4 regions of the Ectobacillus sp. OTK genome follow, and region 4 is predicted to be linked to each of the others. Evidence: a T-box and tRNA genes for the amino acid it is inferred to sense, from the RefSeq annotation. Region 4 holds a T-box; the other regions hold tRNA genes.
The links. A T-box is a leader RNA that pairs with one kind of tRNA and senses whether it is charged. The one in region 4 lies ahead of tyrS (tyrosine--tRNA ligase), so its partner is inferred to be a tRNA-Tyr.

Region 1: it encodes a tRNA-Tyr, which carries the amino acid that the T-box ahead of tyrS (tyrosine--tRNA ligase) is inferred to sense. The anticodon was not compared.
Region 2: it encodes a tRNA-Tyr, which carries the amino acid that the T-box ahead of tyrS (tyrosine--tRNA ligase) is inferred to sense. The anticodon was not compared.
Region 3: it encodes a tRNA-Tyr, which carries the amino acid that the T-box ahead of tyrS (tyrosine--tRNA ligase) is inferred to sense. The anticodon was not compared.

The regions. Positions count from the first base shown of each region.
Region 1 covers NZ_AP048547.1:605,898-608,846, reverse strand. The annotation lists gene AC6HZ4_RS03150 (DsbA family protein) at 285-935, opposite strand; tRNA gene AC6HZ4_RS03145 (tRNA-Leu) at 1,133-1,213, opposite strand; tRNA gene AC6HZ4_RS03140 (tRNA-Cys) at 1,215-1,289, opposite strand; tRNA gene AC6HZ4_RS03135 (tRNA-Gly) at 1,298-1,372, opposite strand; tRNA gene AC6HZ4_RS03130 (tRNA-Gln) at 1,378-1,452, opposite strand; tRNA gene AC6HZ4_RS03125 (tRNA-His) at 1,570-1,645, opposite strand; tRNA gene AC6HZ4_RS03120 (tRNA-Trp) at 1,657-1,730, opposite strand; tRNA gene AC6HZ4_RS03115 (tRNA-Tyr) at 1,736-1,820, opposite strand; tRNA gene AC6HZ4_RS03110 (tRNA-Thr) at 1,827-1,899, opposite strand; tRNA gene AC6HZ4_RS03105 (tRNA-Phe) at 1,935-2,010, opposite strand; tRNA gene AC6HZ4_RS03100 (tRNA-Asp) at 2,014-2,089, opposite strand; tRNA gene AC6HZ4_RS03095 (tRNA-Met) at 2,094-2,170, opposite strand; tRNA gene AC6HZ4_RS03090 (tRNA-Val) at 2,193-2,268, opposite strand; tRNA gene AC6HZ4_RS03085 (tRNA-Glu) at 2,275-2,349, opposite strand; tRNA gene AC6HZ4_RS03080 (tRNA-Ser) at 2,356-2,446, opposite strand; tRNA gene AC6HZ4_RS03075 (tRNA-Asn) at 2,450-2,524, opposite strand; rRNA gene rrf (5S ribosomal RNA) at 2,554-2,669, opposite strand; rRNA gene AC6HZ4_RS03065 (23S ribosomal RNA) at 2,784-2,949, opposite strand, start outside.
Region 2 covers NZ_AP048547.1:1,018,071-1,021,019, reverse strand. The annotation lists tRNA gene AC6HZ4_RS05090 (tRNA-Asn) at 1-10, opposite strand, end outside; tRNA gene AC6HZ4_RS05085 (tRNA-Ile) at 38-111, opposite strand; tRNA gene AC6HZ4_RS05080 (tRNA-Trp) at 116-189, opposite strand; tRNA gene AC6HZ4_RS05075 (tRNA-Thr) at 197-269, opposite strand; tRNA gene AC6HZ4_RS05070 (tRNA-Phe) at 305-380, opposite strand; tRNA gene AC6HZ4_RS05065 (tRNA-Asp) at 384-459, opposite strand; tRNA gene AC6HZ4_RS05060 (tRNA-Met) at 464-540, opposite strand; tRNA gene AC6HZ4_RS05055 (tRNA-Ser) at 564-651, opposite strand; tRNA gene AC6HZ4_RS05050 (tRNA-Ala) at 659-731, opposite strand; tRNA gene AC6HZ4_RS05045 (tRNA-Arg) at 738-811, opposite strand; tRNA gene AC6HZ4_RS05040 (tRNA-Leu) at 841-926, opposite strand; tRNA gene AC6HZ4_RS05035 (tRNA-Gly) at 932-1,003, opposite strand; tRNA gene AC6HZ4_RS05030 (tRNA-Leu) at 1,037-1,120, opposite strand; tRNA gene AC6HZ4_RS05025 (tRNA-Lys) at 1,126-1,198, opposite strand; tRNA gene AC6HZ4_RS05020 (tRNA-Gln) at 1,203-1,277, opposite strand; tRNA gene AC6HZ4_RS05015 (tRNA-Tyr) at 1,527-1,611, opposite strand; tRNA gene AC6HZ4_RS05010 (tRNA-Val) at 1,619-1,694, opposite strand; rRNA gene rrf (5S ribosomal RNA) at 1,700-1,815, opposite strand; rRNA gene AC6HZ4_RS05000 (23S ribosomal RNA) at 2,057-2,949, opposite strand, start outside.
Region 3 covers NZ_AP048547.1:168,585-171,533, reverse strand. The annotation lists gene rocF (arginase) at 1-872, opposite strand, end outside; tRNA gene AC6HZ4_RS00975 (tRNA-Ala) at 1,223-1,295, opposite strand; tRNA gene AC6HZ4_RS00970 (tRNA-Gly) at 1,299-1,373, opposite strand; tRNA gene AC6HZ4_RS00965 (tRNA-Lys) at 1,385-1,457, opposite strand; tRNA gene AC6HZ4_RS00960 (tRNA-Gln) at 1,462-1,536, opposite strand; tRNA gene AC6HZ4_RS00955 (tRNA-Tyr) at 1,708-1,792, opposite strand; tRNA gene AC6HZ4_RS00950 (tRNA-Val) at 1,809-1,881, opposite strand; tRNA gene AC6HZ4_RS00945 (tRNA-Glu) at 1,888-1,962, opposite strand; tRNA gene AC6HZ4_RS00940 (tRNA-Thr) at 1,982-2,054, opposite strand; tRNA gene AC6HZ4_RS00935 (tRNA-Asn) at 2,056-2,130, opposite strand; rRNA gene rrf (5S ribosomal RNA) at 2,204-2,319, opposite strand; rRNA gene AC6HZ4_RS00925 (23S ribosomal RNA) at 2,378-2,949, opposite strand, start outside.
Region 4 covers NZ_AP048547.1:4,751,736-4,754,684, forward strand. The annotation lists gene AC6HZ4_RS23515 (mechanosensitive ion channel family protein) at 1-662, opposite strand, end outside; gene tyrS (tyrosine--tRNA ligase) at 720-1,976, opposite strand; T-box leader at 2,152-2,377, opposite strand; gene acsA (acetate--CoA ligase) at 2,498-2,949, opposite strand, start outside.

The DNA of each region.
Region 1 (2,949 bases), 1.4 Mb from region 4:
TTGAACACCTCCTTTCAATCGCTTGTTTATATTACTTGAGAGTAACGTTACTCACGAATAACTTATTAACACAATAATGGAAAACAAATCCAACGTCAATATGTTTTTTAAATTGCTGAAATATAAGCTGCCCGCAGTCGGATTCGAACCAACACTCCAGAGGAACACGATTTTAAGTCGCGCGCTTCTGCCTAACAACTATACATCTATATAAAATATTTATACAGTATAAAATAGAATAAAAAGAGCTTTTCAAACAGAAGAAGTGATAGGAATATTTCCTATCACTTCTTCAATGCTTCTTCAATTGCATTCTTAATTCCATCATAGTTAGCATCCACAAGGCTTCCATTTACATAAACAGTAGGAGCCCCTTGCACCTTCAATTCTAAAGCTAAGTCTCTATCCTGCTGAACCATCTTTTGAATCGCTTGACTATTCAAGTCCTTTTGAAATTGCTTTACATTAATTTCAGGGAGCTTCTCTTTTACAATTTTCATAAGCAGTTCCTCAGTAATCCACACTTGATCCGTATCTTGCTGAGCAGCATACAGCTCAGCATAAAACTTCCAAAAAGCATCTTGGTTTTGTTTGTAAATTGCTTCGCCTGCAGCAGCGCCTAAATCAGAATCGTCTCCAATGAATGGGAAGTTAATAAAGTGAAACTGGGCTTTTCCCGTATCAATATATTCCTTTTGGATTTGAGGAAGAACATGCTCATCCCATTTTTTGCAGCCTGGACATTTAAAATCTGCAAACTCGACAATATGGACAGGGGCATCTTGATCCCCTAATGTTTGTTGCTCCTTATATGCGAATGGATCCTGTTTATCTTCTGTTTTCTTTCCTATAATTGTATAAACAATTACCCCAACCAAAATTAAAAATGCCAGCGAAAAAATCATAAATAATGTAGAAAACTGTTTAGACTTCATTCTTTATTCTCCGTTGCTGTTGTATTTACTTCTAGTATTGCCACTCCATCATGTAATACTCAGAAAGCATCTTCTATTACACATCATACCAACGTATATAGCACTCGTCCAACGGAAAGATCGTTCGTTCAAAAAGCTGTCACATTCTTTATATTTACATAAAAAAAAACCTTTACTTTGATAGTAAAGGTTTTTTATACCGGTGGTCGGGGTCGAACCGACACTCCAGAGGAACACGATTTTGAGTCGTGCGCGTCTGCCAATTCCGCCACACCGGCATGGAGGCGGCAACCGGATTCGAACCGGTGGATAAAGGTTTTGCAGACCTTGGCCTTACCACTTGGCTATGCCGCCGAATATTTTGGAGCGGAAGACGGGATTCGAACCCGCGACCCCAACCTTGGCAAGGTTGTATTCTACCACTGAACTACTTCCGCATATATGGCTGGGCTAGCTGGATTCGAACCAACGAATGACGGAGTCAAAGTCCGTTGCCTTACCGCTTGGCTATAGCCCACTGATAAAACTTTATGTTATACACCTTCGAATCCAATATGTGAATTCTGATTAATACATTCCTCATTATTCTCCATTATAACCCATTCACTAATCACTGTAAAGATTTAGGTTTAAATGGGGCGACTGATGGGAATCGAACCCACGAGTGTTGGAGCCACAATCCAATGCGTTAACCACTTCGCCACAGCCGCCATTACAAGAATGGCAGGGGTAGTAGGAATCGAACCCACACCGGAGGTTTTGGAGACCTCTGTTCTACCTTTAAACTATACCCCTATAGATGGTGGAGGGGGACGGATTCGAACCGCCGAACCCTGAGGGAGCGGATTTACAGTCCGCCGCGTTTAGCCACTTCGCTACCCCTCCACATGATGCCGGCTAGAGGACTTGAACCCCCAACCTACTGATTACAAGTCAGTTGCTCTACCAATTGAGCTAAGCCGGCGTAATATATTTTTTATAACCAGAAAGTTTAACAAATGGTGGCTCGGGACGGAATCGAACCGCCGACACGAGGATTTTCAGTCCTCTGCTCTACCGACTGAGCTACCGAGCCAAATGGCGGTCCCGACGGGGATCGAACCCGCGATCTCCTGCGTGACAGGCAGGCATGTTAACCACTACACCACGGAACCACTTTGGTTGCGGGGACAGGATTTGAACCTGCGACCTTCGGGTTATGAGCCCGACGAGCTACCAGACTGCTCCACCCCGCGATGATAAGAAATTCAATTTATATGGTGGAGGATGACGGGCTCGAACCGCCGACCCTCTGCTTGTAAGGCAGATGCTCTCCCAGCTGAGCTAATCCTCCACATGTTGGTGACCCGTACGGGATTCGAACCCGTGTTACCGCCGTGAAAGGGCGGTGTCTTAACCGCTTGACCAACGGGCCATGTAATGGCGGAGAGCGAGGGATTCGAACCCTCGATACGCTTGTGACGTATACACGATTTCCAATCGTGCTCCTTCGGCCTCTCGGACAGCTCTCCATTTGGCTCCGCAAGTAGGATTCGAACCTACGACCTATCGGTTAACAGCCGATTGCTCTACCGCTGAGCTATTGCGGAATATAAATTGTTTTAAGCCTATTAGGCCAGCCTAGCGACGTCCTACTCTCACAGGGGGAAACCCCCAACTACCATCGGCGCTGAAGAGCTTAACTTCCGTGTTCGGTATGGGAACGGGTGTGACCTCTTCGCCATCATCACTAGACCTATTTGCTTGACTCATATTAGAGACAATGATCATTATATCACGCTCTTTTATAAAGTCAACAGGAATTTTGATATTCCTTCAAAACTAGATAACATACTGCGTTGTGTAATTATGATTAAGCCCTCGATCGATTAGTATCTGTCAGCTGCACGTGTCGCCACGCTTACACCTCAGACCTATCAACCTGATCATCTTTCAGGGATCTTACTAGCTTGACGCTATGGGAAATCTCATCTTGAGGGGGGCTTCATGCTTAGATGCTTTCAGCACTTATCCC
Region 2 (2,949 bases), 1.8 Mb from region 4:
CTATTGCGGAATAATTCAATTTAAATAATTGAAACAATGGGCCTAAATGGACTCGAACCATCGACCTCACGCTTATCAGGCGTGCGCTCTAACCAGCTGAGCTATAGGCCCTCTTTGGCAGGGGCAGTAGGAATCGAACCCACACTGGAGGTTTTGGAGACCTCAGTTCTACCTTTAAACTATACCCCTAAAGGTATGCCGGCTAGAGGACTTGAACCCCCAACCTACTGATTACAAGTCAGTTGCTCTGCCAATTGAGCTAAGCCGGCGTAATATATTTTTTATAACCAGAAAGTTTAACAAATGGTGGCTCGGGACGGAATCGAACCGCCGACACGAGGATTTTCAGTCCTCTGCTCTACCGACTGAGCTACCGAGCCAAATGGCGGTCCCGACGGGGATCGAACCCGCGATCTCCTGCGTGACAGGCAGGCATGTTAACCACTACACCACGGAACCATTTTGGTTGCGGGGACAGGATTTGAACCTGCGACCTTCGGGTTATGAGCCCGACGAGCTACCAGACTGCTCCACCCCGCGACGATAATATACTAAATATAAAATGGAGGAGGGTGTGGGATTTGAACCCACGGACGTGTTACCGTCTCCGGTTTTCAAGACCGGTGTATTAAGCCGCTCTACCAACCCTCCATAAAAGTGGAGCCTAGCGGGATCGAACCGCTGACCTCCTGCGTGCAAAGCAGGCGCTCTCCCAGCTGAGCTAAGGCCCCATAAAGCGCGCCCGAAAGGACTCGAACCCATAACCTTCTGATCCGTAGTCAGACGCTCTATCCAATTGAGCTACGGGCGCATATGTTGAACATATTTTGTATGAAGCAGTGCCGAGGGCCGGGCTCGAACCGGCACGGTAGTCACCTACCGCAGGATTTTAAGTCCTGTGCGTCTGCCAATTCCGCCACCCCGGCATGAAAGCGGAAGACGGGATTCGAACCCGCGACCCCAACCTTGGCAAGGTTGTATTCTACCACTGAACTACTTCCGCATGACAAACACTGCAATCCTATACAATTGTAAATGGTGCGGGTGAAGGGACTCGAACCCCCACGCCAAAGGCGCCAGATCCTAAGTCTGGTGCGTCTGCCAATTCCGCCACACCCGCAAATGTGAGCCATGAAGGACTCGAACCTTCGACCCTCTGATTAAAAGTCAGATGCTCTACCGACTGAGCTAATGGCTCATAATGGCTGGGCTAGCTGGATTCGAACCAACGAATGACGGAGTCAAAGTCCGTTGCCTTACCGCTTGGCTATAGCCCATTGATTTAACTTCATGTTATACATCTTTGAATTCACTACGTGAATCCTCACCGCAAGATTGTTTTCTTTTACTTCAAGCCTTACCTCTTCGAATTACTTCGTAGAAGTAAAGGTAAACAATCCGATATTTCTTAGATGCTCGCTTGTTCCAATTTTGCTTCACTAGAATGATCTGCATAAAGCAAAGATAAATCAAACGATATCTCCTACTATTTTTTCACAATATTCCAAATTTTATACACGAAATAATGGTGGAGGGGGACGGATTCGAACCGCCGAACCCCGAGGGAGCGGATTTACAGTCCGCCGCGTTTAGCCACTTCGCTACCCCTCCAATTATATGGTGGAGGATGACGGGCTCGAACCGCCGACCCTCTGCTTGTAAGGCAGATGCTCTCCCAGCTGAGCTAATCCTCCACATCGCCTAGCGACGTCCTACTCTCACAGGGGGAAACCCCCAACTACCATCGGCGCTGAAGAGCTTAACTTCCGTGTTCGGTATGGGAACGGGTGTGGCCTCTTCGCCATCATCACTAGACCTATTTGCTTGACTCATATTAGAGACAATGATCATTATATCATGCTCTTTTATAAAGTCAACAGGAATTTTGCTATTCCTTCAAAACTAGATAACACGCTGCGCTTTGTAATGTTTTTATATCCAGCTCCAGTTCGCAGCTCTCTCTGGTCAAATAACCTCATGCAACGAAGTCTATCGGCTTCTTTTGCCTGAGAACATTTGCCCTACGGAGCTAACCGCTCACGTCCGCTTTTAGTTTATGATTAAGCCCTCGATCGATTAGTATCTGTCAGCTGCACGTGTCGCCACGCTTACACCTCAGACCTATCAACCTGATCATCTTTCAGGGATCTTACTAGCTTGACGCTATGGGAAATCTCATCTTGAGGGGGGCTTCATGCTTAGATGCTTTCAGCACTTATCCCGTCCGCACATAGCTACCCAGCGATGCCCTTGGCAGAACAACTGGTACACCAGCGGTGCGTCCATCCCGGTCCTCTCGTACTAAGGACAGCTCCTCTCAAATTTCCTGCGCCCGCGACGGATAGGGACCGAACTGTCTCACGACGTTCTGAACCCAGCTCGCGTACCGCTTTAATGGGCGAACAGCCCAACCCTTGGGACCGACTACAGCCCCAGGATGCGATGAGCCGACATCGAGGTGCCAAACCTCCCCGTCGATGTGGACTCTTGGGGGAGATAAGCCTGTTATCCCCGGGGTAGCTTTTATCCGTTGAGCGATGGCCCTTCCATGCGGAACCACCGGATCACTAAGCCCGACTTTCGTCCCTGCTCGACTTGTAGGTCTCGCAGTCAAGCTCCCTTATGCCTTTACACTCTTCGAATGATTTCCAACCATTCTGAGGGAACCTTTGGGCGCCTCCGTTACACTTTAGGAGGCGACCGCCCCAGTCAAACTGCCCACCTGACACTGTCTCCCGCCCCGATAAGGGGCGCGGGTTAGAACTTCAATACAGCCAGAGCGGTATCCCACAGGCGCCTCCACCGAAGCTGGCGCTCCGGCTTCCCAGGCTCCCGCCTATTCTGTACAAGCTGTACCAAAATTCAATATCAGGCTACAGTAAAGCTCCACGGGGTCTTTCCGTCCTGTCGCGGGTAACCTGCATCTTCACAGGTACTATAATTTCACCG
Region 3 (2,949 bases), 930 kb from region 4:
CCCATTAAGGCAACTGCTGTCATTGCTGTCTTATTCTTCTCATCTAAAATAGGATTTACCTCTACAAACTCAGCTGATGTAATAAGATCGGATTCAGCAAGCATTTCCATGGCAAGATGTCCCTCCCGATAACTAAGCCCCCCAATAACAGGGGTTCCCACGCCGGGCGCATCGTGCGGATCCAAACCATCTAAATCAAGAGATAAATGAACTCCATCAGTATGGGCTAAATAGTGAATCGTTTCCTCCATGACCGCCGCCATTCCTAATCGATCGATTTCATGCATAGTAAATACTTTAATGCCTTCTTTGCGGATAAATTCTTTCTCCCCATCGTCAAGAGCCCGAGCTCCAATAATGACGATGTTCTCCTTTTTTACCTTCGGACATATCCCATAGAGATTTGTAAGAACAGCATGACCATATCCTAAGCTTGCGGCCAGGGGCATACCATGGATATTACCAGATGGCGTGATATCTTCCGTATTTAAATCCCCATGGGCATCAAACCAAATAACTCCCAGATTCCTATAATGCTTTGTAACTCCAGCTAACGTTCCGATAGCAATGCTATGGTCTCCTCCAAGAACAACAGGGGTGCGCTTGCGCTCTAACACATGATCAACCTTCGTCGCCAGTTCTGTACACACTGTCACAATTTGCTTTAGGTTTTTTAGCTTTGGGTTCTCATCAGGTTCATTTCGATTCGGACGCTCTACATATAAATCGCCTAAATCCTCTACATTATAGCCTATATGCTCTAGTCTCTCAATCATACCGGCATAACGAATAGCACTCGGCCCCATATCCACCCCACGCCGCATTTGACCTAAATCCAAAGGAACCCCAATAACCGAAATTTCCTTCCGCATGTGTCATCCCCCTATTTACTTGCTAACATTCTAAATATTCTTTATTCTATGATTCAACTCAACATTTCTTGTATACTTACTAAATAAGAAAAGCTGGAGCGCCTCGTTTAGCTCTGAAAGGAAAACAACCCATGGATAAAACGCGAGATTCGGGCAAATCCGATTTACAAAAGCTTCCTGTATGTTTCTTTCCTATTGTAAAGACACTTTTTTTGTAGGGAAGATTATTTGACTGCGGGGGATTGAGCACTACAGCTAGACAATACCTCCAGAATTTATACTTTTTTATCCTTTAAAAATAAAAAAGCCCTAAATCTTTTTAGATTTAAGGCTTTTTTCTTTATAGATTATGGAGCCTAGCGGGATCGAACCGCTGACCTCCTGCGTGCAAAGCAGGCGCTCTCCCAGCTGAGCTAAGGCCCCGTATGGAGCGGAAGACGGGATTCGAACCCGCGACCCCAACCTTGGCAAGGTTGTATTCTACCACTGAACTACTTCCGCATATTTTCATGTGAGCCATGAAGGACTCGAACCTTCGACCCTCTGATTAAAAGTCAGATGCTCTACCGACTGAGCTAATGGCTCGTAATGGCTGGGCTAGCTGGATTCGAACCAACGAATGACGGAGTCAAAGTCCGTTGCCTTACCGCTTGGCTATAGCCCATTGATTTAACTACAAGACATACATCCTCGAATTCACTTCTTAGAAGTAAAGGTAAACAATTCGACATTTCTTAGATACTTGCTACTACACATAACAAAAACAACCACTGTTACATAGCTGCTTCTTCATACATATAGTATAACAATCTTTAAACGCTTTATTCAAATAAAATGGTGGAGGGGGACGGATTCGAACCGCCGAACCCTGAGGGAGCGGATTTACAGTCCGCCGCGTTTAGCCACTTCGCTACCCCTCCAATATGAGAATAAAAATGGAGGATGACGGGCTCGAACCGCCGACCCTCTGCTTGTAAGGCAGATGCTCTCCCAGCTGAGCTAATCCTCCATATGTTGGTGACCCGTACGGGATTCGAACCCGTGTTACCGCCGTGAAAGGGCGGTGTCTTAACCGCTTGACCAACGGGCCAAAAAATAAATATTTCAAGAGCTCCCAACCGGGCTTGAACCGGTGACCTCTTCCTTACCATGGAAGTGCTCTACCTACTGAGCTATGGAAGCATGGCTCCGCAAGTAGGATTCGAACCTACGACCTATCGGTTAACAGCCGATTGCTCTACCGCTGAGCTATTGCGGAATATGATCATAGTCGTTTCAATAAAAGCTTTTGTTCCAGGGGTTAAAAAATCCATAGCAACCTAATAAGGCTGGCCTAGCGACGTCCTACTCTCACAGGGGGAAACCCCCAACTACCATCGGCGCTGAAGAGCTTAACTTCCGTGTTCGGTATGGGAACGGGTGTGGCCTCTTCGCCATCATCACTAGACCTATTTTGTTTGAAGGATATTCCTTCAAAACTAGATAACATGCTGTGCTGTGTAATTATGATTAAGCCCTCGATCGATTAGTATCTGTCAGCTGCACGTGTCGCCACGCTTACACCTCAGACCTATCAACCTGATCATCTTTCAGGGATCTTACTAGCTTGACGCTATGGGAAATCTCATCTTGAGGGGGGCTTCATGCTTAGATGCTTTCAGCACTTATCCCGTCCGCACATAGCTACCCAGCGATGCCCTTGGCAGAACAACTGGTACACCAGCGGTGCGTCCATCCCGGTCCTCTCGTACTAAGGACAGCTCCTCTCAAATTTCCTGCGCCCGCGACGGATAGGGACCGAACTGTCTCACGACGTTCTGAACCCAGCTCGCGTACCGCTTTAATGGGCGAACAGCCCAACCCTTGGGACCGACTACAGCCCCAGGATGCGATGAGCCGACATCGAGGTGCCAAACCTCCCCGTCGATGTGGACTCTTGGGGGAGATAAGCCTGTTATCCCCGGGGTAGCTTTTATCCGTTGAGCGATGGCCCTTCCATGCGGAACCACCGGATCACTAAGCCCGACTTTCGTCCCTGCTCGACTTGTAGGTCTCGCAGTCAAGCTCCCTTATGCCT
Region 4 (2,949 bases):
CCCTTCTCTACTGATTCAAGCGGCTTAATAGGTGCCTGAGCCGGCGCAGGCTGTGCGGGAGGTGCAGATGGTGCTGCAGGAGTTGTCGAAGCAGCGCTATCCTTCTCTAGCTCTTTTCCGCCCAACGTATAATTTGCCACTTTTGTAATTGTGCTGTTTGGAAAGAAATAAATCTCACCATCCAAAGCCTTCATTTTTGTCGTTCGCAATCCAACTTCTTCAATTGTACCGCCAATGTCATTTACCTTTACTTGATCTCCAACAGAAAACTGATCCTCGAAAATAATAAAGAAACCCGTTACAATGTCCTTCACTAAATTTTGTGCACCAAAACCAATCGCAAGCCCAGCAATACTGACCCCTGCTAGCAATGCTGTAATATTGATGCCAAGAGCTTCGATTGCAGTCATAATCGCGATGAAATAAGTGACATAGGTAAGGATATTTTGACAAAGCTTAACAAGTGTCGCTTCCCGCCGCTCACTTTGACGTAATGGCCCTTTTAAACGAAGCTTAAACATTTTCTCTACAGCGATGTTGGCAAAATATAAAAAAATACGGGCCGCAGCAAAAATAAAGATAATCTTCACAATTGTCCCGCCAACCGCTACGAGCTTATTTGGATTGAATACGTACTCTTGAAACCAATGCTGTATGTTCATCCTTCTCTCCCCTCTAATAATAAAAGGCGTAAGAAAAAACTTACGCCTCCATTATTCTTAGTACTTAATCAAGAAATATTTCTTTTTACCGCGGCGAATGATTGTAAATTGTCCTTCAATGCGGTCTGCAGCAGTAATCATGCGGTTTACATCCTGCTCACGCACTCCGTTTACCGATACAGCACCGTTCGATACATCCTCACGGGCCTGACGCTTAGAGGATACAATTTTACTCGCAACAAGCAAATCGACTAAAGAGATCTCTTCCCCTGTATGCTCGTAAGATGGAACATCCTTAAAGCCCTGCTGAATTTCCTCCGCTGTAAGCTCTGCAACAGAGCCGCTGAATAGCGCTGCTGAAATTTTGATCGCTTGCTCTAGTGCTGCTTTACCATGCACAAGCTTCGTCATCTCTGCTGCTAATGCTTTTTGTGCCGCACGCTGCTCTGGCGCTTCCTGCGTTTGCTTTTCTAGTTCATTAATTTCGTCATGGGACAGGAATGTAAAGTATTTTAAGTATTTTACAACGTCACGGTCGTCGGTATTAATCCAAAATTGGTAGAACTCATATGGCGTTGTTTTCTCTGCATCAAGCCAAATCGCTCCGCCTTCTGTTTTACCAAATTTCGTGCCGTCTGATTTTGTCACAAGGGGCACTGTTAAACCAAATACCTTTGCATCTTCCTCTGATTTACGGATTAATTCCATACCAGCTGTAATATTGCCCCATTGATCACTGCCGCCAACCTGCAGTCTGCATCCATGTGTTTGGTATAAATTTAAAAAGTCATATGATTGTAAAATCATGTAACTAAACTCTGTAAAGGAAATACCTGTTTCTAGACGAGCAGATACAGATTCCTTCGCAAGCATATAGTTTAATCCAAAGTTTTTCCCGATATCGCGCAGGAACGTAATCACGTCAAGCTTGCCAATCCAATCATAGTTGTTGGCAACAATTGCTGGATTTTCTTCTTTTTCAAAATCTAAGAAACGGGATAGCTGTTCTTTAATACGTTGACTAAACATTGCTACTGTTTCTTTTTCATTTAGCTGACGCTCCGCCTTCTTCCCACTCGGGTCACCAATTAAACCCGTGCCGCCGCCGACAAGCGCAATCGGCTGATGTCCAGCTTGCTGAAAGCGGCGCAAAATAAGAATTGGCAGCATATGGCCGATATGCAGGCTGTCTGCTGTCGGGTCAAAACCGCAATATAGCTTTACCACTTCTTTATTTAATAGCTCGCGCAATCCTTCTGCATCTGTTTGCTGGTTAATCAGTCCCCGAAACTCCAAATCCTGTAAAATATCCATTATCTTCTCTCCTCCATTCAAATAAAGAAAACTTGGCTGGCGCAAACCTTGTAAAGGTTTGGGATAGCCCAGTTGCACTTATACTTTATCCTTAAAAATTTCCCGCTGCGTCTCATGGTTTCCTAGCTGGAAATTTATAATTTCTTAAAGTATAAAAAAATCGCCCCTTCTGAAAAGAAGGGACGATTGAATATATAATCGCGGTACCACCCTAGTTGTGACATGTTGTCACCGCCTCATTTCGATAACGGCTCGTGCCGTCCTTCCCCTTTTGAGTAACACTCAATCGAAGAAGAATGCTCCAGGGTGTAATTCGTAATCATTTATGTGCTGATTCACACCAACCATCAGCTCTCTGTAACAGGGAAATGATTGCTACTAGATCCTTTCAACGCGCAAATATTCATGATTTACTTATTTTATACCATTGATAACGGTATCATGTCAAATACAGCTTTCTAATTAATATAAGAAAAGCCAAGTCGAATAAGGCATTCAGACTTGGCTCGTTCACAGTACTATTAGTCTTCTAGCGTGGAGAGGTCACCTGTTGGCAGGTTTAGCTCCCAAGCCTTCAAGACGCGGCGCATAATTTTACCGCTGCGCGTTTTTGGCAGCTTGTCGCGGAATTCGATTTGACGCGGAGCCGCGTGAGCAGCCAGGCCCTTCTTCACGAACAAACGAATGTCCTCGATGAGCTCCTCAGAAGGCTTATAGCCTGCGCGAAGCGCGATGAACGCTTTAATAATTTCACCGCGAACCGGATCAGGAATGCCGATAACCCCCGCTTCCGCAACAGCTGGATGCTCAACAAGCTTACTTTCAACTTCAAACGGACCTACCCGTTCTCCGGCTGTCATAATAACATCGTCGATACGACCTTGGAACCAGAAATATCCATCTTCATCCATATAAGCAGAATCACCCGATACGTACCAGTCGCCTGGCATGAAGTATGATTCATATTTCGCCG